3 regions of the Fodinibius saliphilus genome follow, and region 1 is predicted to be linked to each of the others. Evidence: riboswitches for the same ligand, from Rfam matches in the RefSeq annotation. Region 1 holds a riboswitch; each other region holds the start of a gene.
The links. A riboswitch is a leader RNA that binds a small molecule or an ion and turns the genes downstream of it on or off. The one in region 1 is predicted to bind thiamine pyrophosphate.
Positions count from the first base shown of each region.

Region 2: linked by a shared signal. The riboswitch ahead of FCN14_RS13240 (TonB-dependent receptor) and the one ahead of FCN14_RS04255 (hypothetical protein) in region 1 are both predicted to bind thiamine pyrophosphate.
Region 3: linked by a shared signal. The riboswitch ahead of thiL (thiamine-phosphate kinase) and the one ahead of FCN14_RS04255 (hypothetical protein) in region 1 are both predicted to bind thiamine pyrophosphate.

Region 1 covers NZ_VAWF01000001.1:1,033,102-1,040,098, forward strand. The annotation lists gene FCN14_RS04245 (bactofilin family protein) at 1-107, shown strand, start outside; gene FCN14_RS04250 (efflux RND transporter permease subunit) at 107-2,650, shown strand; TPP riboswitch at 3,343-3,442, shown strand; gene FCN14_RS04255 (hypothetical protein) at 3,832-4,065, shown strand; gene FCN14_RS04260 (hypothetical protein) at 4,536-4,751, opposite strand; gene FCN14_RS04265 (hypothetical protein) at 4,996-5,373, shown strand; gene FCN14_RS04270 (PAS domain-containing sensor histidine kinase) at 5,444-6,997, opposite strand, start outside.
Region 2 covers NZ_VAWF01000004.1:67,722-74,718, reverse strand. The annotation lists gene FCN14_RS13250 (nuclear transport factor 2 family protein) at 1-60, shown strand, start outside; gene FCN14_RS13245 (M14 family metallopeptidase) at 91-2,628, shown strand; TPP riboswitch at 3,081-3,176, shown strand; gene FCN14_RS13240 (TonB-dependent receptor) at 3,268-5,691, shown strand; gene FCN14_RS13235 (DMT family transporter) at 5,914-6,873, opposite strand; gene FCN14_RS13230 (DUF2911 domain-containing protein) at 6,945-6,997, opposite strand, start outside.
Region 3 covers NZ_VAWF01000004.1:404,508-411,504, reverse strand. The annotation lists gene FCN14_RS14765 (aldehyde dehydrogenase) at 1-778, opposite strand, end outside; gene FCN14_RS14760 (SDR family oxidoreductase) at 775-1,602, opposite strand; gene FCN14_RS14755 (DUF2339 domain-containing protein) at 1,812-2,348, shown strand; gene FCN14_RS14750 (M28 family peptidase) at 2,457-4,118, shown strand; gene FCN14_RS14745 (DsbA family protein) at 4,192-4,776, shown strand; TPP riboswitch at 4,869-4,964, shown strand; gene thiL (thiamine-phosphate kinase) at 5,013-6,050, shown strand; gene thiD (bifunctional hydroxymethylpyrimidine kinase/phosphomethylpyrimidine kinase) at 6,055-6,882, shown strand; gene tenA (thiaminase II) at 6,910-6,997, shown strand, end outside.

The DNA.
Region 1 (6,997 bases):
TGCTAAATATTCTGCTACTCTTTTTTGGCTTGGGTAGTATTGTGCGATATGTATGGATAAACCGAACAGTAACTGAAAGTATCGAGAATCCCCAGGGAGCTATGTAATGATTAACTGGCTGTTTCAACACTTACGGCCAATACTGCAACAGGCTATTCGCCGACCAATAGCGGTTTTTTCAGTAAGTTTGTTAGTTGCTTTGGCCGGTTTTGTACTGGCAACCAATCTCCGTATTGATAATGACCTATCAAAACTAATCCCCCAAATATACCCCAGTGTACAAGCGTTAAACACTTTACGCAACCAAGTAGGGGCTGAACATGAATTAGCTGTAGCAATACACAGCCCCTCTTTTGAAGCCAACAAACAATTTGCCAAAGATTTAATAGATCCGGCCCTCAATCTTTGGGGTGATGATTATGACACTCCCTATTTCTTCCGCGCTGAATTTAAAAAAGAGATCAATTTTTTGCAGCAAAATGCCCTCTATTTAGCTACGGATGATGAACTTAATCTACTCGAGAAGTTCTTGACCACCAAAATCACCGAAGCAAAACAGGAAGCAAATCCCTTTTTCGTTGATCTTGAAGAAGATGATTCTGTTGATACTGATTCGCTGGGAGAAGAACTAGATGAAAAATATAAGGCGCTTGTTGGATCAGAATATAACCTATCAGCAGATTCTACAATACTGGTAGTAAAATTTTTTCCCAGCGGGGCCCAAACGGATCTTCAATTCATCAAGGATACCTATGCCGATTTGAATCAGCTGATAGACCAACTTGTCCCCTCTTCTTATCACCCGCAAATGGAAGTTGTGGCAGCCGGGCGTTTGATACGAACTCTCATCGAAATTGAAACCATTACTGATGATGTAATAGATTCATTTGGCGCCGGCGTTTTATTACTGATGAGTATAGTCGTACTATATTTTTCCTATAAAGGCTATCGAAGAAATGGTAGCGAGCAATTGTTATTTCACAATATTAGTAAGCAGCTTATTCAAATACCGGCTTATCTCTTACTCATTGGGTTGCCCCTCGCATTTAGTCTTTGCTGGACCTTCGGAATCACTTATATAATACACGGGACATTGAATATCATGACCTCAACCCTGGGCTTGCTCCTTTTTGGGATGGGGATTGACTTCGGCATACACTTTTTCGCACGGTATGCCGAGCAGCGCGAAAAAGGAGAGACTGTTGATGAAGCAATTATTACCACTTTTATGACCACAGGTCAAGCTATTTTTACGGTAGGTCTAACAACTTCAGCTGGCTTTTTCATACTCCTCATTGCAGACTTCAAGGGCTTCAGTGAATTTGGAATGATTGCCGGTATTGGTCTTCAATTTGCTATTATTGCCTATCTCTTTTTCTTGCCGGCCCTGCTTGTATTGCTAGAACAGAGCCCCATACTAAACCTGCAAAAAAAATCTCCGAAAAGTAGTTTAGCTGATCACCAAAATCCTTATACCAAGAGTAACAGCTGGAAAAATATCGCAATTGGTATCATAGGAATATCAATTGTAGTTACAGCCATTACACTGATCAAACTACCCAATCTTTCGTTTGAATATGATTTTGGAAAACTCGAACCTAAATACGAACGCTATCGAGAACTCAACCAAAAGGTGTGGAACGTATACAGTGACCGGGAAACACGCAATGCCGCTTATATTATTGTTGACAACGCTTCGCACGCACCCAAAGTTGCAGAAATCCTTCGCGAGCGTGCAGCAAAAGATACTATAACCCCTACTATAAGAGAAGTAGAGATTTTTCAGGATCGATTCCCAGCAACTACACTTGAGATACAGCACAAATTGAATAGACTCAAAAATATAAGAGCATTATTATCGGATCCTTTTATCAAAGAAAATGACAGCAAAGTGATACAACGACTGCGTTCGGCTGCATCTACAAAGACCGCAATACCACTTAAAAAAATCCCCGACTTTCTTAAAGCTCCCTTTACTTCAAAAAATGGTGATATAGGAAATTTAGTCATTATCTATCCATCGGTAGGGTTATCTGATGGCCGAAATTCCATGAATTTTACTGATGATGTTGGTAAAGTCACTTTGGATAATAATAAAACCTATTACGCAGGCTCGACCTCCATCGTTGCCTCCGATATGTTACGGTTAATGATTGCCGAAGCTCCAACCATGCTTATATTAACTATCTTATTTATCATCATTTTCAAACTCCTGATCCTTCATAAAGTTAAATGGATGATTTTTGCCCTACTCCCTTTGATCGCTAGTTTTATTTGGTTATTTGGGCTTATGGACCTGCTGGGGTGGCGTCTTAACCTTTATAACTTGGTTGTATTACCTACGATATTGGGTATTGGTGATGATAGTGGAATTCATATAGTCCATCGTTACTTGGAAGAGGGAAAAAAGTCCATCAAAACTGTCTTGAAGTCAACAGGTGAGCATGTATTGGTAAGCGGATTTACCACTATGCTCGGTTTTAGCGGCCTTCTTTTTTCAATACATCCGGGAATGCGTTCAATCGGAGAGGTGGCCATTCTGGGAATTGGCCTTTCACTGATAACCGCATTAGTTACACTGCCTGCTCTTTTAATATTATCTACCAAGCTTAGCTCTAAGGACTTTACAAAAGATACAATAAGAGGTTAAGGAAAGTTAATTCCATCGCTTTACAGGTGGGGCGTATGCCACTCAATTAACAGCTAATAAAGATATTCGAGAGTTTTCCCTTTCCTGCTAAAAACTGCCGTACTGCACGAAAAGTCGGAAACGATTTATGAGGAAGACTATACTGCTAAACAGTTACCTGACTGGAAATGGCTAATCTACCAATGGGCCATTTCAGAAGATATACTGCACTTCTTAGCAGATGGTAACATGCTGCAAGGAGATGAAAAAAAATACACCAGTACTTATCAGACAAATATAACTTGGAAATAAACCACCAATTGTTAGTTAAAATATTACAGGTCCAGGATAATTACTATCCAAGCAAATGAATAACCACTCAAACCAATAAATGGACATGCTCTTAAATAAAACAGGATTCATAGGAAAATATAGGTGTCGATACATATCAAGTTGATAAAATCATACATTTTCAATAGGGAAATCCCCACAACGTAACTATCGGTTTAAACTGCATACAAGAAACCCATCACCAATTATATTATTTACAGAATCTTTGGTGTAGTGATTACTAAATGAGTACAATTTATAGCTGTGCTACGGTACAGAAATAAATAAACCAAAAAGCTATCCTTTGGTTTCTTTTACGCCTCCTCAAAAGGCAAAAAAGTGTACTCAGGTTTTATTGGCCACCGACAGGTGGTTAATTATAAGCCAATGGTTGAGGGTGTCCTGATAATTATCGGGACTGAGATTATACCCCTTGAACTTGATCCGGGCAATACCGGCGAAAGGAAATTGTTGGCTTCAAAAAACTAAGAGAGAGAGATAACAAAGTGCCCCCCATTATGGGGGGGTATTTTGTTTTAGAAATTATTGTAATACCAATATTAACATTTACAGCAAAAATAATTGCCTTCCATACAATCAATGTACTTGAAAATTATAGAGAAAAATAACCATCAGATCTTAGTTCTTATATCCAATGTCAGAAATTACCCTACAATACATTTGAAGTTACCTACTACATCATAATTACCATAATATTGACATATACAAAGAATTCTATGATGCATTGGAGCATATCAAGAATGGAATGGTTTACGCAAACTACCAAGGGAACCGAGTGGTGCCCAATAACCGAAATACTGTACAAACCAAGAAACTAGGAAAAGATAAGTTAACTATTTCAACTAAAAGCCATGAGATCTGATAAACAAAATAGGGAAAACATATTTCATGAACGTGCTGATTTGTTAAAAGAAAAAAGCTACCTAGGGTACTCGGTAATCGACGCAAAAACCAAATGGGATGGAGTACAAATAACCGCCCAAAAAAATAACGGTAAAACGGTCAAAGCTTGGGGTGAAACTATAGAGGAAGCCTATCAAAATGCAATTGACAATATTGACCAGAGTCTCGATGAACCGGGATAAGCCTGTTTGTAATTAATCATAATAAGTAAATTCATGAACTGTTTTTAAGTCGGAAAGAAGTAGCCCTTGAACCGTGAAGAGGTTTTATCTTATCAGAATAGAAGTTTTCAATTCGGACTGATACACAGCTCTTTGGGATACTGTAAATAATGGGCAATAGATACTTCTGTTTTTTAATGCCCCCAGTGCTGCTATATGCACCTCAGATATTAGGCCGGCCAGCGTACACACTACCTCTCATCTGCCGACTCCCAGTTTTGCAAGCACAGAGGCAAAACAATCCGTCTGTTGTTTTCTTTGTTTATATATAAATGCTTGTGACTTGTCTCCTTTTCTCCTAACCAACGAATAGCGGTGTTATCTTTTTGCTCCCCCAGCGCATACCGATCAATAGCTTCAAAAGCACTGGATTTATAAATGAGTCATTATCTCATTAATCTGCAGTACCTTTCTTTATATGCAGATGTAAATCAGTATCCCCGTATATCTTCGATGTGGTGAAGATGAAATACATTTGTCAAAAATAGTACACCTAATGTACCTAAAAAGGCAAATAATAAACCATCCCCCATGCCAAAGACAATGCCAATTGAACCACATAAAACAGAAGATAACACAGCCAAGAGGGTATTTGCCCGTACTGATATTCCTTCACTGCCAATAATGACACCAAAAGAGTAAACCAACTACTAAACCCACTGAGATGAATCAATAAATAGATTTTCCATTTAACTCACTCATACCCACCTCTTCTTTAGACGACCGTGAATACTTAATTTAAAAAATAATAACCAAATTACGTGTAAGGAATTTTCTGTTACTGCTGAAATGATATTTTATCAATGTTCTTTAATTACCTAATACTAATTATTACATTTAAAAGTAAAGTTGCTTATATTTTTTATAAATAGAGAGGGAGAGAGATATTATATGGGGCAACTATCTGCTAATGAACTAGATTTATTTTTAAAGAAGCTCGTACCAATGCTTCAGAAACTGAACTTTGGAAGTATCTGGATAGAGGAACATCCCCAATATCCCAGTCCACCGCCTTCCAAAATCATTGATGAAGAGTATAATCCAAATCTTGTAGCCGAAAAAGATGGCATTGATTATTATTTTGAATTTATTAATGAATACTGCCTAGACAAAGCCATTTCAAATTCAGCACTTCAAAGAATGCTTGAAACATCAAATAACAAATGGGATGTTACTACTGTCATAGTTATTGAGTATGGAAGCACTGAAGTAAAAAATAAATTAAATAACCACTTTAATATTTATCCTTTACAGGTGTGGGAACTGTAAACCGTTAATAGTTTTGCCTATATAATAAAACTAGTGAGAACCTCGTAACTTAGTCTTAAGCAATCATTGATTAGGAACCATTAAGGATTTTACATGTTACTTCAGTGCCCTCTCCTTCTTTACTATGAACCTCCAAATACCCCCCAACCATCTGGGCCCGGAAATTCATCAATCGCAATCCCATCCCATTAGTCTTGTCTTCTATTTTATCTAATCCTTTTCCATCATCTTGAATACTGATCTCTAAAGAGGATTCGGAAACTTGTAACCCTACCATAATTATTGAAGCTTCTGCATGCTTAACCGCATTATTTAAAGCTTCTTGAACTATACGATACAAATGAATAGCTATATTATTATCCTTTATAACTAAGGAACTAGCAGTATTATTTCTTTTATATATTATATCTTGATCATACAATTTCTGCATACGCTCAACCAGTTCACCTATAGCTACCTCCAACCCATTGGCCTCCACATCAACCGGTACCAATCCACGGGCCAGTAAATGGGCTTGGTCATCTGCTTCTCTAATCATATCAGAGACTTCTTGGGCTGTTTCTGCTCCCGGCAACTCATTTGATTTCAACTTACTTGCTAAATTTTGTGCTATCAGACCAATACCAGTAAGCATCTGCCCCAGTCCATCATGCATATCTTGTCCTATACGCCGGCGCTCCTCTTCACTAATATTTAAGATTTCCTGCTCCAGTTTACGGAGTTCACGCACATCGCGTCCAATGGAAATAATCGTATTGTTTTCGTTGAAAGTAAAAGCCCTTGCACTAATCTCTAAGGGAATAACCTCTCCACGGCTAGTCAGATGTTCTGTCTCCCAAAGGACCTCTCCATGTTCCAAAATATGGTGAATTCGATCGTCAACTTCTTTTTTAGAAGCACTAACAATATCATAAATTGTCTTCTGGTGTAGCTCTGCCCGCCTATATCCTAACATTTCACAAGCAACATTATTAACCTCGGCAAAAGGCAATGGGCTCATATTTTTATCTACCTGGAAAACAAGCACTTCATCAGTCAGTGCCTGGAACAACATTGAGTAGCGGTGCTCATTTTCTCTCACTTGATGCTCTATCTTCTTACGCTGTGTTATATCAATGATATAACTGATTAGAAATTTCCCGTTATCTGTTTTAAAATCATTGAGGCCAATCTCAACAGGGAACTTTTCACCATTTTTTTTTATCCCATACAAGCTACGCTCTACCCTCACTTGCCGTGGTTTGGGATCATCGTAATACTCCTGCCGCTGATTTTGATTATGTTCTCTAAAGAGGCCGGGAACCAGTATTTCTATTTTTTTTCCTATCAACTCATCACGAGAATAGCCGAATTGTTCCTCTATTTTTTCATTCAGCATTACAATATTGCCTTCCAGATCTGATACAAGCATACCCTCTGTAGCAGCTTCAAAAAGAGCTGAAACTCGTTTTTCATTTTTCTGTATCCGTAATAATGATTCTCTATACTGAGTTACAAACCATACGGTGCCCCACACAACACCAATAGTTATAATTCTGTTGGCACCCGCCATTACCATAAAATCTGACGGCTCTGATACAATATACCCCAAAGCAATCAATACCGTACTTATAATACCTGCGCC
Region 2 (6,997 bases), on a different contig from region 1:
GCCGATACGGTGATAAAACAAGTTGAACGTGCATTGGAAGATCGTTCTTCTACAAAGTAAATTATTGTTAATAATCTATCCTACTGATTTATGAGATCTTTGAAACGTTATTTTCTCTCTTTCTTAATATTTGGGCTTTTTATTTCTGCTTCTGCCGTTGCCCAGTCCCAACTGCAATCTCCTGCTGAATTCTTGGGGTATGAATTGGGTGACCAATGGACGCCCCATCATAGAGTGATGGATTACTTTTGGTATGTGGCAGAGCAATCGGAGATGGTTGAGGCCAAGAAATATGGCAAAACCAATGAAGGGCGTGAGTTGATGCTGGCTTATGTATCGAGCATGTCGAATATGGCAAGGCTGGATGAGATCCGAACCAATAATTTAAAGCGTACCGGCCTTATTGATGGTGAAGCTGAAGGTGAGAGCACAGCTATTGTTTGGTTAAGTTATAATGTTCATGGTAATGAAACCTCCAGCAGTGAGGCAGCCCTGAAAACGATATATGAGCTGGTTCGTCCAGATAATCCACAAACCAAAGAGTGGCTGCAGAATACGGTTGTGGTCATGGATCCAATGCTTAATCCCGATGGTCGTGATCGTTACGTACATTGGTACAAAGAAACCGTTGGGGATACTTTTAATGCTTTTGGAGAAGCACGTGAGCATCATGAGCCTTGGCCGGGGGGACGTACTAACCACTATTATTTTGATTTAAACCGTGATTGGGCGTGGTTAACACAGAAAGAAAGTCGGGCGCGGATAGAACAGTTTCAGAATTGGATGCCCCATATCCATGTTGATTTTCATGAGCAGAGTTATACCTCGCCTTATTATTTTGCTCCTGCTGCCGAACCGTTTCATAAAGCTATTACAGAATGGCAACGGAATTTTCAGTATACCATCGGTGAAAATCACGCAAAATATTTTAATAAAAATAGCTGGCTCTATTTCACTCGCGAAGTCTTTGATCTTTTCTATCCCAGCTATGGTGATACGTATCCCATTTTTAACGGGTCTATTGGAATGACCTATGAGCAGGCCGGCGGAGGATATTCCGGCCTTGGTATAAAGAAGCCAGTGGGAGATACCTTAACATTGAAAGATCGCCTGACCCATCACCATACAACAGGATTATCCACCGTGGAGATTAGTTCCATGAATGCGGAAAAGTTAGTCAGTGAGTTTTCTAATTATTATAAAAAAGCTCAAAGTAATCCCGCTGGTGAATACAAGACTTTTGTTATTGATAAGGATAATAATCCCGATAAGTTGCGGGCTTTATTCAAGCTTCTCGACAAGCACAAGGTGGAATACGGACAAGCCTCCGATGACCAACGGGTATCGGCATACAACTACAAGACAGGACAAAAGCGTCGTCAGCGTATTGAGGAAGGAGATTACTTGGTAAGTGCCTATCAGCCAAAGTCAGTATTGGCTCGTATATTATTTGAACCGCGTCCTGAGCTGGCCGATTCTGTAACCTATGATATCACGGCCTGGGAGCAGCACTATGCTTATGGGTTAGATGGCTATGCTGTACCAGAAGAGCTGGATATGAAAGCAGCTTCAATGCCTGAAAAGAAAGTTGACAATGCTGTAAATGAAAACGCCTATGCTTACCTGGCAGAATGGAAAGACCTTTCGGATGTAGGTTTGTTGGCTGACCTCTTAAAGCATGATATCAATATTCGATTTTCAGAGAAAGAATTTAAAATAGAAGATCAATCGTATGACGCCGGTACGCTGGTAATCACCCGTTCTGATAACAAGTTTAAAGGCACCGATTTTGATAAGTTGGTCAATGATCTTGCTACCGAGCACAATCAGCATCTGGAAGCGGTGCCAACCGGTTTTGTACAGTCCGGGGCAGATTTTGGCTCTTCTTCCGTGCGATATCTTGACCGACCGCGCGTTGCCTTGCTATCCGGAGAAGGAACTTACTCAAATATGGTAGGCGAAGTGTGGCATTATTTTGATAAGCAGATTGATTATCCGGTTACCCTGCTAGATACTGATTATTTCGGTGAGGTAGATCTTAATAACTACCAGGTGCTTATTATGCCCTCGGGTAATTATAATGGTGTTATTGATAGCAGCCGATTTGATGATATCCGAGAGTGGATTTCTTCCGGCGGAAAACTTATTGCACTACAGGGTGCAAACGGTTACTTAGCAGGTAAGGAGGGGTTCAGTATCGAAAGAAAGCCTGATGATGGAAATGAGAAAGAGACCCCTGAATCTGGCACGGTTCTCAATGAATATGGTGACCAACAGCGTGAATATATATCGAACTTTAATAGTGGTTCCATTTTTAAAATCACCATGGATAATAGCCATCCTTTGGCATTTGGATATGATGACAGCTATTTCTCTCTTAAACTAAATGCTGATGCCTATAAATATCTTGAAAAAGGGTGGAATGTAGGCGTTGCTAAAGCAGACGCCCATATGAGTGGTTTCATAGGGTATGAAGCTGAGGAGAAGCTACATAACACGCTTACTTTTGGTGTGCAGGAGATGGGAAATGGTTCTGTTGTGTATATGGTTGATAATCCATTGTTTCGTGCTTTTTGGTATAACGGGAAGCTGCTGTTCGGTAATGCCGTATTTATGGTAGGGCAGTAAGTTGTTACACAAACAGTTTTATTTTTACTGGCTCTTATACTTTGTCTAGGAGCCAGTGTATTTTAAGAGATGTGGAAATGCATCATTCTGTTTGAAAACTTAGATCGGGGACGAGAATATAGTTGAAGACTTTGAATGACCCCCGCTTTGTCATTATGAAGAGCGGTGTGATGAAGAGTTTGAAGCTGAACCACAATCAAACCCTTCTAAGGGAGAATAGATGCCATAGTATTTTCCCCTCCTACTGCCTCACTTTGTTTTTTTATCAGGATGACACTTAGTTTTGCAAAGGTCTCTAGTATTCATTTGAGGTCGTCATTTAGTGTTACACTGCAGCATCTTTTCTTTTAAAGGGGTTTTACCCCACGATATTGCAAAGGCACCAGTATTTATTTTGTCTTATCTTTTGAAACTTCCGCCTTATGCCCGTATCTTTGGGCGCATTCTAACTTTACAAAGGTTGGGGGTGCTTGCAACAGCAGGCTGAGACCATACCCTGAGAACCTGAACCGATTAAGATCGGCGTAGGGAAACCAAGGCAGTGATACTACCGAAAAAAGTACAATAACTGCCGGATTGATCAGCATTCCTTGCAAGTTCATCTCCCGCTCTTATGAATCCTATAAGACGGAGGAACTTATGTATTTCAAACTAATACGAGCAACAGCATTTCTATGCTTTTTGATGGCAATGAGTACCACACTTGTTGCTCAAACTATAACCGGAATGGTTATTGATGCACAAAGTAATGAACCGCTGCCCGGGGCGAATATTATTCAGCTCGATACTAAAAACGGTATTTCGGCTGATGAAAATGGAGCCTTTACCCTGTCATTAAAAGAGGGCGCTTCATCAAAAATAAAAGTGACTTTTGTTGGCTTTAAATCCAAGACTATCGACACGACAAAAAGAGGAGGTGAGCTTACTATTAGCTTGGTGCCCAATACCGTTATTAGTAATGAAGTGTTCGTAAAGGCTTTGCGTGTAGATGAAGCCTCGCCCATGGCTTTTGATAATGTGAGCCGTACAGATATTGAAAAGAAAAATCTGGGTCAGGATATGCCCTACATGATGAGTAGCTCTCCATCAGTAACAACAACTTCTGATGCCGGGTCCGGGGTTGGGTATACAGGGATGCGAATCCGAGGTGTTGATCAAGGGCGTATAAATGTAACTATTAATGGTATACCGCTTAACGATGCAGAATCACACGGCGTATATTGGGTCGATATTCCTGATTTAGCTTCATCCGTTGAAAATATCCAGATCCAGCGTGGTGTGGGGACATCGACGAACGGAGCCGCGGCCTTTGGGGCTACGGTGAATGTACAGACTTCACAGATGCGATCGGATGCCTATGGAGAGGTGAATACCGGGATCGGCTCATTTGATACCAAAAAAGCTAATGTAATGCTCGGTTCCGGTCTTATGGAAAATGGGTGGCAGTTCGAAGGCCGTCTTTCAAAAATTACGTCAGACGGATATATCGATCGGGCATCATCGGATTTGAAATCGTTTTACCTTTCTGCAGCTAAGCATGGTGAGCGAAGCTTGCTGCGAGCCGATGTGTTCTCCGGTAAAGAAAAAACATACCACGCTTGGAATGGGGTTTCCGAAAGTAAATTGGAAAACGGAGAACGTACCTACAATTCTGCTGGTACCGAAAAACCGGGTACGCCCTATAAAGATCAAACCGATAATTACCAGCAAGACCATTACCAGCTACACTATTTTTATGACTTGGCGAAGAACTGGAATGTCAATGCCTCGCTACACTATACCTATGGTCGGGGTTATTATGAACAGTATAAGGCAGATGAAGAACTCGGTGACTATAGTATAAGTCCCGTTATCTTTAGTCAGGATACGGTCTCGGAAAGTGATCTGGTTCGCCGTAAATGGTTAGATAATCATTTCTATGGCACCGTTTTTTCAACGGAGTATAATATCGAGGATAAGGGATCCATTACTCTTGGTGGTGGCTATAATGAATATGATGGAGATCATTTCGGTGAAGTGATCTGGGGTGAGTATCTCGGTAATACCAATGTCGAAAATCGTTATTACGATAATAATGGCTTTAAAACAGATTTTAATACTTATCTAAAGGGGCAGTATAATATTACAGAGGCATTGACAATCTATGCTGATGCCCAAATTCGACGTGTTACGTATAAGTTTTTAGGTAAGGACCGTATCAAAAATCAAAGTAACAGCTATGATATTGTAGATGTTAAGCAAACCGACGAATTGACTTTCTTCAATCCCAAAGCAGGACTCACTTATAATAAGGGTAACCATAGAGCCTACTTTTCTTTCAGTATGGCCAATAAGGAACCCACTCGTGACGAATATGTGGATTCGACTCCTGAAAGTCGTCCTGAGCACGAAACATTATACGATTGGGAAGCCGGATATAAAGCAAGTTTTGAACGATTTTTTGTTAGTGCAAACTTGTACTTCATGGATTACAAGAATCAGCTCATTTTAACTGGTCAAATAAATGATATTGGATCAGCTATTCGACAAAATGTGGATAATAGTTATAGGGCAGGTATTGAGCTGCAAGCCGGTGCTAACATAACGAATGGTCTGGAATGGAGTGGAAATGCCACAATAAGCCGCAATAAAATTGATGAGTATAACTATTACTTGACCGACTATTCTACAAACACCCAGAAGGTCTTTGGGTATCAGGATACAGATATTTCGTTCTCCCCTGATTTTATTGGGAATTCAATTATTCAATTCAATAGAGAGGGTTTTACAGCACAACTAACTACAAAATATGTAAGCCGACAGTACCTGGATAATACCCAGACGAAAAGTCGTTCTTTAGACCCTTATTTGGTTAATGATTTGCGGGTAGCTTATGAGTGGAGCAAAGCGTCCTTGTTTAAAGGTATTACCGCAACCTTGGAGGTTAATAATCTGTTAGACGAAAAGTATGAGTCAAACGGTTATACTTTTGGCCTGCTTAGCCAGGGAAGTCAGCAACATTATAATTATTATTATCCGCAAGCGGGACGCAATTTTATGCTTCAGCTGTCGTTTACCTTTTAGATAGATGTTGTGTTAGGTTAGTGTAAGTGAGAAGGCAGGCCGAAAGGTCTGTCTTCTTTTATTTGAAGAGAGCTTTGCAAAACCATCCTTTTGATCAATTTCTGTATTATCGTGAATTAGAATTCATTACCTATGGGCATATAAGCTCCAGTTTCGAATTCACTCAGGCTTTGACTTTGATCAGAATTCCCCATTTTTAAAGCCATCCTGAAAAGGAAATATCTACGGGTTCTCGGTTTCTTTTTCAGGTTTGCTATACATACTATTTACTTTTGCATCTTGGTATGGGGTATCAGGTTCACGATCAATAACTTGTATAAGAATAGCGCCACTAATAATAAAAAGTGCCGATATTATTTCTGGCAGTGAGGGGTTTTCTCCAATGCTGAGCCAAGCTATGAGCAGGGCGGCAATAGGGACCAAGTTTCCGTAAAGTACCACTTGGGTAGGGCCAAGTTTTCTTAGAGCTCGAACTTTTACCCACTGTCCCAGTCCAACTCCTATGCCTCCACCGGCAAGGATAGCTATCCAAGTCCAAAGGCCGAGAGAGGTCCAGCTGACATTTAATAGGGAGGGAGAAGCAATAAAAATATAAAGCGTACCTCCGATAGCAGTACGTAGAGCTACTATCGGTATAGGTCCATAATCACGGGCCAACGGTTTAATAAGATGTAATTCAATGATCGTAAGAATAAGGGCAAAAATGAGGATAAGATCTCCGAACCAATACCCTCGTTCAGGTTGTAACCCATCCCATCCGAGAATGAGTGTACCCATTACGGCAAGTATGACTCCAAGAAATCCATAGGTGCCCATTTGTTCGGTTCTGAGAAAGTAGCCACAGGCAGTACTGACTGCAGGCCCCAAGGCCAGCCATAATGAAGCTCGTGCACCATGCGTGAGGCCCAGTCCTTCAATACCCAGCCAGGGTGCAAGAGTGGCGCCAATAACCGAAATAAGTAACAGGCGCGGCCAATCTTTCTTTTTAATATTGGGTAGGAAAGATATAGAGCTATGTTTATGGCCGGATTTAGCCCGGTACTGCAGATACATCACGAAGAACATCGCAGCTCCACCTGTAGCAAAACGACTAACACTAAAAGAGATGGGGGACATCTCTTTTAGTGCTATTTCTGCCAAAATAAAATTAGCCCCCCAAAGAAAGGTAAATAAAACGAGAATACTATGATGGGGCCATACCCCACCATCAGTTGCGTTGGTATTTCGGATGTTCTTTTGGATCTAGCTTCAACTTATACTTTGATAGTAAATGGTACTTTGGTGTTTTCCCAGTGTAATACTACGG
Region 3 (6,997 bases), on a different contig from region 1:
ATTGGCAGAATTTATCTTCAATCGATTGATGGACGTACACATAATCAGGACTCACACACGTTTGACCTGCGTTAATAAATTTACCCCAGGCAATACGTTTGGCAGCTATGGAAAGGTCGGTGTTCTTATCGACTATAGCAGGAGATTTACCACCCAGTTCAAGGGTAACAGGGGTCAGCTGTTTGGCAGCAGACTTCATAATGATTTTACCTACTCTACTGCTTCCGGTAAAGAAAATATAATCAAGGGGTTGGTTCAAAACTTCTTGTGTGGTTTCAGCATCTCCCTCTATTACTTTAAGGTATCCGGCATTGAAAGTATTGTTAATAAGTTCTGCTAATAAGCTGGAGGTATTGGGTGCCAGTTCTGAAGGTTTTAAAATGGTGCAGTTGCCGGCAGCCATTGAACCAAGGGCAGGATTAAGTGTTAACTGAAGGGGATAGTTCCATGCCCCAATAACCAGCGAAACCCCGTATGGTTGTTGGTAGATATAGTTTTGGGAAGGAAAATTAAAAAGGGAGCCGCTTACTTTTTGCGGTCTAGCCCAACGGTCTAAGTTAGTAAGAATATGATCAATTTCCTGGTACGAAATAAGTAGCTCTGTTTCATAAGTTTCGAAATAAGGCTTCTTTAAATCAGCATCTAACGCTTCAAAAATCCTCTTTTCATTACTTTTAAGAGTGTTTTTTAGTTTACGCAGTTGTTCTTTTCGGTAAGAAACCTCTTTTGGTTTTCCTTTTTTGAAGTAGTTTTGTTGAGTAGAAACTATTTCTTTCATCTTACTCCCTGTTCTTTTCGTCCGGTGAATGTATCCATTGATTGGTAGACCCGGAATAGTTTACCAGCTACAAAATCAAATACTTTCGTGGGTAAGATGCCCCGTAAAAAAGGCAACAGTTTTACCATAAATGGTGCTCGCAAATGAATTTTATTATGTTCTATTGCTTTTATTATACGATTAGTAATATCATCCGGAGATAAAATAGGGGTGAGCAATGGTGCCGAAACGCCTTCAAACATACCGGTATCTATATAGCTGGGTTCTACTGTAGTAACGTTAATATTGGCCTCAGATTTGCTAAGTTCAATACGTAGAGACTCTGACCAGCCAATCGCTCCCCATTTGCTGCTGGCATATACAGACATCCCAGGGTTGGCCATTAATCCTGCAGCCGAAGCAATATTCACAATATGTGCAGAAGAAGATTTTTTAAGTCCGCCCAATAAAGATCGGGTAGTATGTATCATCCCAAGCAGATTAACGCCAATAGTTTGTTCAATATCTTCCGGGATTAATTCATCAAAATTCTTTCCTGCTATAATACCTGCGTTGTTAATTAGAAGATCAACATGTGGAATATCTTGCAATGTTTGTTCAGCTGTTTGATAAATTTGCTCATATTTAGAAATATCAACAGTGAAACAGTGAATGGGTGCTTCAAATGTACTAAGCTGTTCATGAGCTTTTGCAAGGTACTCTTCATTGACATCCCATATAACCAATGATTTTGCGCCCTTTTTAAGTGCTTTTTCTGCTAGTAACAGCCCTATACCATGGGCACCGCCGGTAATGAGAATATGTTTGTTTCTAATTATACTCATATTTTAAAGCGTTTATTAGTAAAAGTATAGCAATAATAATGTGCGATAAATAGAGAAGAAGCAGAAATTTTTTTATATGAATTCACCAAGATGCTTAAATTTATACGATGTCGGATCCGGCAGATAATAATCTACAAAAGCGAGTTGCCAAATTAGAAGAGCGAATTAAGGAACTCGAACACCAACTTGCTACTCTCTAAGAGAGCTTTATAGAAGAGGCTCAAACAGCAAAGACCTCTACAGCTAACCACAGGTCAAACAAGGTTATTTCTGTAGAGAGTAAAAGCAGTAATCGGGATATCGGTAGTTTTGAAATCGGTGAAGAATGGCTTAACCGTATTGGAATAGGATTGTTGCTAATTGGTGTAGCATTTCTATTTAAGTATTCCATTGATCAGGGATGTTTAAATCCACCTATCAGAAGTGCCATTGGATTGGGAGTTGGGATGTTTCTTTTTGTGTTGGTTATATCAAAAGTTTTCGGGATTAGAAGACGGACAGGTATTGGTGACAATAGCTTGGGGAGGCTATGCTATTATCCTGTTGGTGTTAAGCTTTCTGTATTATGGCAAGCGGCTGCGAATTACAGCTATGGCAACTGTTTTTCTGGTTGTCGGGAAACTATTTTAGTTGATCTTTCGAAGTTACAGGCTATATGGCGCATACTATTATTTATCGGCTTTGGTACTATCTTCCTTTTATTGGGATATTATGGTCAGTCGCATTGGCATGATAAGAAGGAGTAGAGATTAATTAGCAATCATTGAAAAATATGTTACATTTTGACCTGCTTCCTTGTGTGGACAAATATTGTTTACTGACCTTATATCAATAATCAATTGGAGAATATAAAAATGAAAAAACTACTTTCTGTTGCAATTATATTAATTATAAGTGTGGCTTGCATGCAATCGCCAGTTGAGGAGGTTGCCAAGACTATTACTAAGCAGAGTCTGATGAAGCCTATTGAGGTGTTGTCTTCCGATGAGTTTCAAGGTCGAAGTACAGGGACCATAGGTGAAAAGAAAACAATAGACTACCTCGTCAAAAAGTTAAAAGAGTATGATATTAAAGGTGGAATGCCTGATGGGAGTTATACGCAAAATGTACCCTTGATTGGGCAGAAGACGGATCAGGATACGCGCATAACGATCAGTAAAAATGGTAATACTATCCATAGTTTTGATTATTACAGTGATTTTATGGCTTGGCCCAGTAACCTGTCAGAAGAGGTATCCGTTGAGGATTCAGAGTTAGTATATGTGGGTTTTGGTATTCAGGCACCAGAAGAGAACTGGGATGATTTTAAAGAAGCAGATGTAAAAGGAAAGGTATTAGTAGTTAAGAATAATGATCCCAGCGATGATCCTGCACTCTTTAAAGGAGATACCAGGCTCTATTATGGCCGGTATGACTACAAGTATGAAAAGGCCCGTGAAATGGGGGCTGCAGGAGTATTAATTATTCATACCACTCCTTCAGCTGGATATGGATGGAGCGTTGTGGCCAACAGCTGGAGTCGAGAACGTTTTTATATGCGTGGTGACAAGTCGCTTAAAGGTTCTAATACAAAGTTTAACGGTTGGTTGACCAAAGAAGCAAGCAAAGCCTTGTTTGCAAGTGCAGGTTTGAAGTTGGAAGAGCAGCTTAAAGCTGCTGAAAGTCGTGATTTTGAACCGGTACCTCTTAATGGATTGTCATTAAACTTAGAGTTGTCTGCTACGTATCGTAAACAAGAAGCTCAAAATGTCCTTGGATTAATAGAAGGAAGTAGTAATGAGTTGAAAGATGAGCACCTTGTTTATACTGCTCACTATGATCACTTAGGTATTACCCAGCCGGTGAAAGGAGATTCTATTAATAATGGTGCTTTGGATAATGCTGCAGGAGTTAGTGCAGTATTAAATATCGCGAGGGGATATAAAAAACTGCAGCCTCAACTAAAGCGTAGCACCTTATTCCTGTTTGTGGGAGCCGAAGAGGTTGGTTTGTTAGGATCAAAGTATTGGGCTCAAAATCCAACGGTACATCCCGGCAAAGTTACAGCGAATATTAATCTTGATGGGATGAACGTTTATGGGAAGACCAAAGATTTGGTGCTTATTGGCTATGGACGAAATAGTGTAAGCGATACAATTGAAGATTTGGCAGAAGAGAATGGTCGAAAAGTGAAGCCAGATCCCCATCCTGACCGAGGATATTTTTATCGATCTGACCACTTTCCCCTAGCGAAAAAGGGTATTCCCGCTATTTTCCCTAACTCGGGAACAGAGTATGTGGATAAACCTGAGGGGTATGCGGAAACTGTGGACAGTTTGCAGAATGCAAATTATCATTCTGTGAATGATGAAATAAATGAGTATTGGGATCTTTCTGGAATGGTACAGGATGTGCAGCTCTTTTTTAATGCGGGATATAGAATTCTAAATGCTGAGGAGATGCAAAGGTGGGATAAAGGGGATGAGTTCAAGCAGATGCGTCTTAAGATGATTGAAGAAGTATCAGTCCAAAAATAATTTTGAAAGATATATCGATGACAATCGTTTGTGGAAAACGAAATAATAATATTTTTAAATGAGGAAAGAACTGATGAGAAAAATTATAAGTATATGTTTTGTAACCGCTGTAGTGTTGATGGGAATAGGGACAGTTCAGGCCCAAAGTGATTCTTCTGACAATGTTAAAATTACTATCACTGAGTTTAGCGATTATCAGTGCCCGGCATGTGGGCAGTACCATCCTATTGTTAAGAAAATAAAGAAAGAGTTTGGCGACCAAGTCGAGCTCAAGTTAAAGCATTATCCCTTAAATATGCATCAATTTGCTGCTCTTGCTGCACGAGCAGTAGAATCTGCCGGTAATCAGGGGATGTTCTATGAGATGCACAATATGCTTTACAATAATCAAAGGTATTGGTCAAATTCTGTTAACCCTGCACCTATATTTGAAGGTTATGCTAAAAAAATAGGCCTTGATATGGAAAAGTTTCGCAATGATTTGAATGCGGCGGAAACCCAAAAAGCTGTTATGCAGGAAAAGGAGGAAGGCAAAAGGCGAGGAGTGAATTCTACTCCTACCTTCTTTATTGAAGGCGAAAAACTGGATCCTCTTCCAAGGTCATATGAGCAGTTTAAGGAAGTGGTTGAAAAATATCTTGCAAAGAAGACAGGTTAAGTAACCGTTTAAAAGCCTTTTATCCCTAAGGCAGGGGCTTGCATTGCATGCGATAAAAGGATAGCTTCACCTACTATTTAGAATTAAGTATTGCTTGTCGTTAGGAGTGCTGTAGGAATGCAGCTGAGATGACATCCTGGCTACCTGATCTGGTTAGTACCAGCGGAGGGAAACGACAAATCATTAGTACTGATTTTTCCTGCCTCTTTCTGGCGGCGAGCAGCATAATAATTTATATGGCTGATTCGCTGACATCCCCAAATATAGGTGACTTGTCTGAAGAGCAGATTATTGCTCTCTTTGCCAATTCATCATCTTCGCCCAATGAGATCGGTATAGGAGATGATAGCTCTGTAACAGAGGGGCCCAGAGGACTTAAGCAGCTTATAAGTACAGACCTTATTGTAGAGCATGTCCATTTTAGACGCCAAGAAATTTCCCCCCGTTTTTTGGGCTACAAAGCACTGGCTATAAATCTCTCCGATATTGCTGCCATGGGTGGTAGGCCTACCGGTTTTTACGTATCCTTGGCTCTGCCCAAAGAGTTATCTGTAAATTGGCTAAGGCAGTTCCGAAATGGATTAGTTGCTCTTGCCCAAGAGTATGACATTTCATTATTGGGAGGCGATACTACTCGTTCACAGAATGACATTATTATAAATATTACAATTATCGGTGTTGGGAAACCGCAGCAGGTAAAGCTGCGCAGCGATGCAGAAGTCGGTGATATTTTATGTGTTACCGGAACTGTGGGAGATTCAGCAGCCGGTTTTGAAATACTATCACATCCAGATCAATATACCCATCTAGCGAAATCAGTGCGCCAGCAGCTATTAGGGCGACATCAGGAACCTGAACCGGAAGTTGAAAAAGGGCAGTGGCTGGCCCAAGAAAAAACGGTACATGCAATGATTGATCTTTCTGATGGGTTGTTAAGAGATGCTTACCACATAGCCCATCAAAGTCACTGTCGTATTAAAATCGCGTTAGAACAGCTTCCATTGTCGCGTGCTTTCAGATCTTTTTATGAAAAGGATGGTACTCATGAACAGGCACAGGAGTTTGCGGTGGTTGGAGGAGAGGATTATAAGCTCCTATTGACAGTAGCCAAAGATGGCGTTAAGGATTTACAAAAGAGGTACAAACAGAATTTTGGCACCATCCTACATCAGATAGGAAGTGTTAGTGAAGGTGATTCTGAGGTTGGAATGTTACGGAGTGGGGCATCGGTAGAAATTAAAGAACAAGAGTTCAAACACTTTAAGGGATCTTAGTTTTATGCAAGATAATTCGAAACAGACGTATGATAAGGTATTGACCATTGCCACCTCTGATAGTGGAGGAGGGGCCGGCGTACAGGCAGATCTTAAGACCATTTCTGCATTGGGATGTTATGGAATGTCCGCTTTTGCTGCTCTTACGGCTCAGAACACACAAGAGGTGCGTGCTATTCATGAGGTGCCGCCCCAGTTTTTAAAAGACCAAATTGATGTGGTGGTAGAGGATTTTGAAGTAGATGCAGTTAAGATAGGAATGTTATTTACCGGAACTCTAATGGAAGTAGTTGCAGATCGCATTAAAAAACATGATCTGAAGAATATTGTGTTAGATCCGGTTATGGTTGCTCAAAGTGGTGCTCAGCTTATACAAGATGAGGCCATCGAAGTAATAAGAGAAGAACTGTTTCCATTAGCAGATCTTATTACTCCAAATATTCCAGAGGCTAAACGATTACTGGGGTGTGATATAAACGGTCATGAGTCGATGAAAAAGGCGGTTCAGGATCTCTTAGAAACCGGTGCTGGGGGAGTACTACTTAAGGGCGGACATTTCGAGAAGCAAGAAAGTATCGATTATTTGGCGATAGCATCAAAAGACCCGGAGCTGCACCAGTTTAAGGCAAAACGCATAGAAACAGATAATACCCACGGCACAGGTTGTACCCTCTCTTCAGCTATTGCTGCGTTCCTGGCAAAGCGATATTCTATGCCTAAAGCTGTTGAACAGGCAAAGCTGTATATCACGCAGGCTATTTCGGCAGGTAGTCAATATGATATTGGGAGAGGCGGTGGCCCGCTACATCATTTTCACCAATTTTGGAACTAGTATCTAAACATAAAGTATTGAAAAGGAATGGAATTTACTGACAAGCTTTGGCAAGAAATTGAACCTATCTATGATCATATATTAGAACTGCCATTTATAAAAGAATTGACGGATG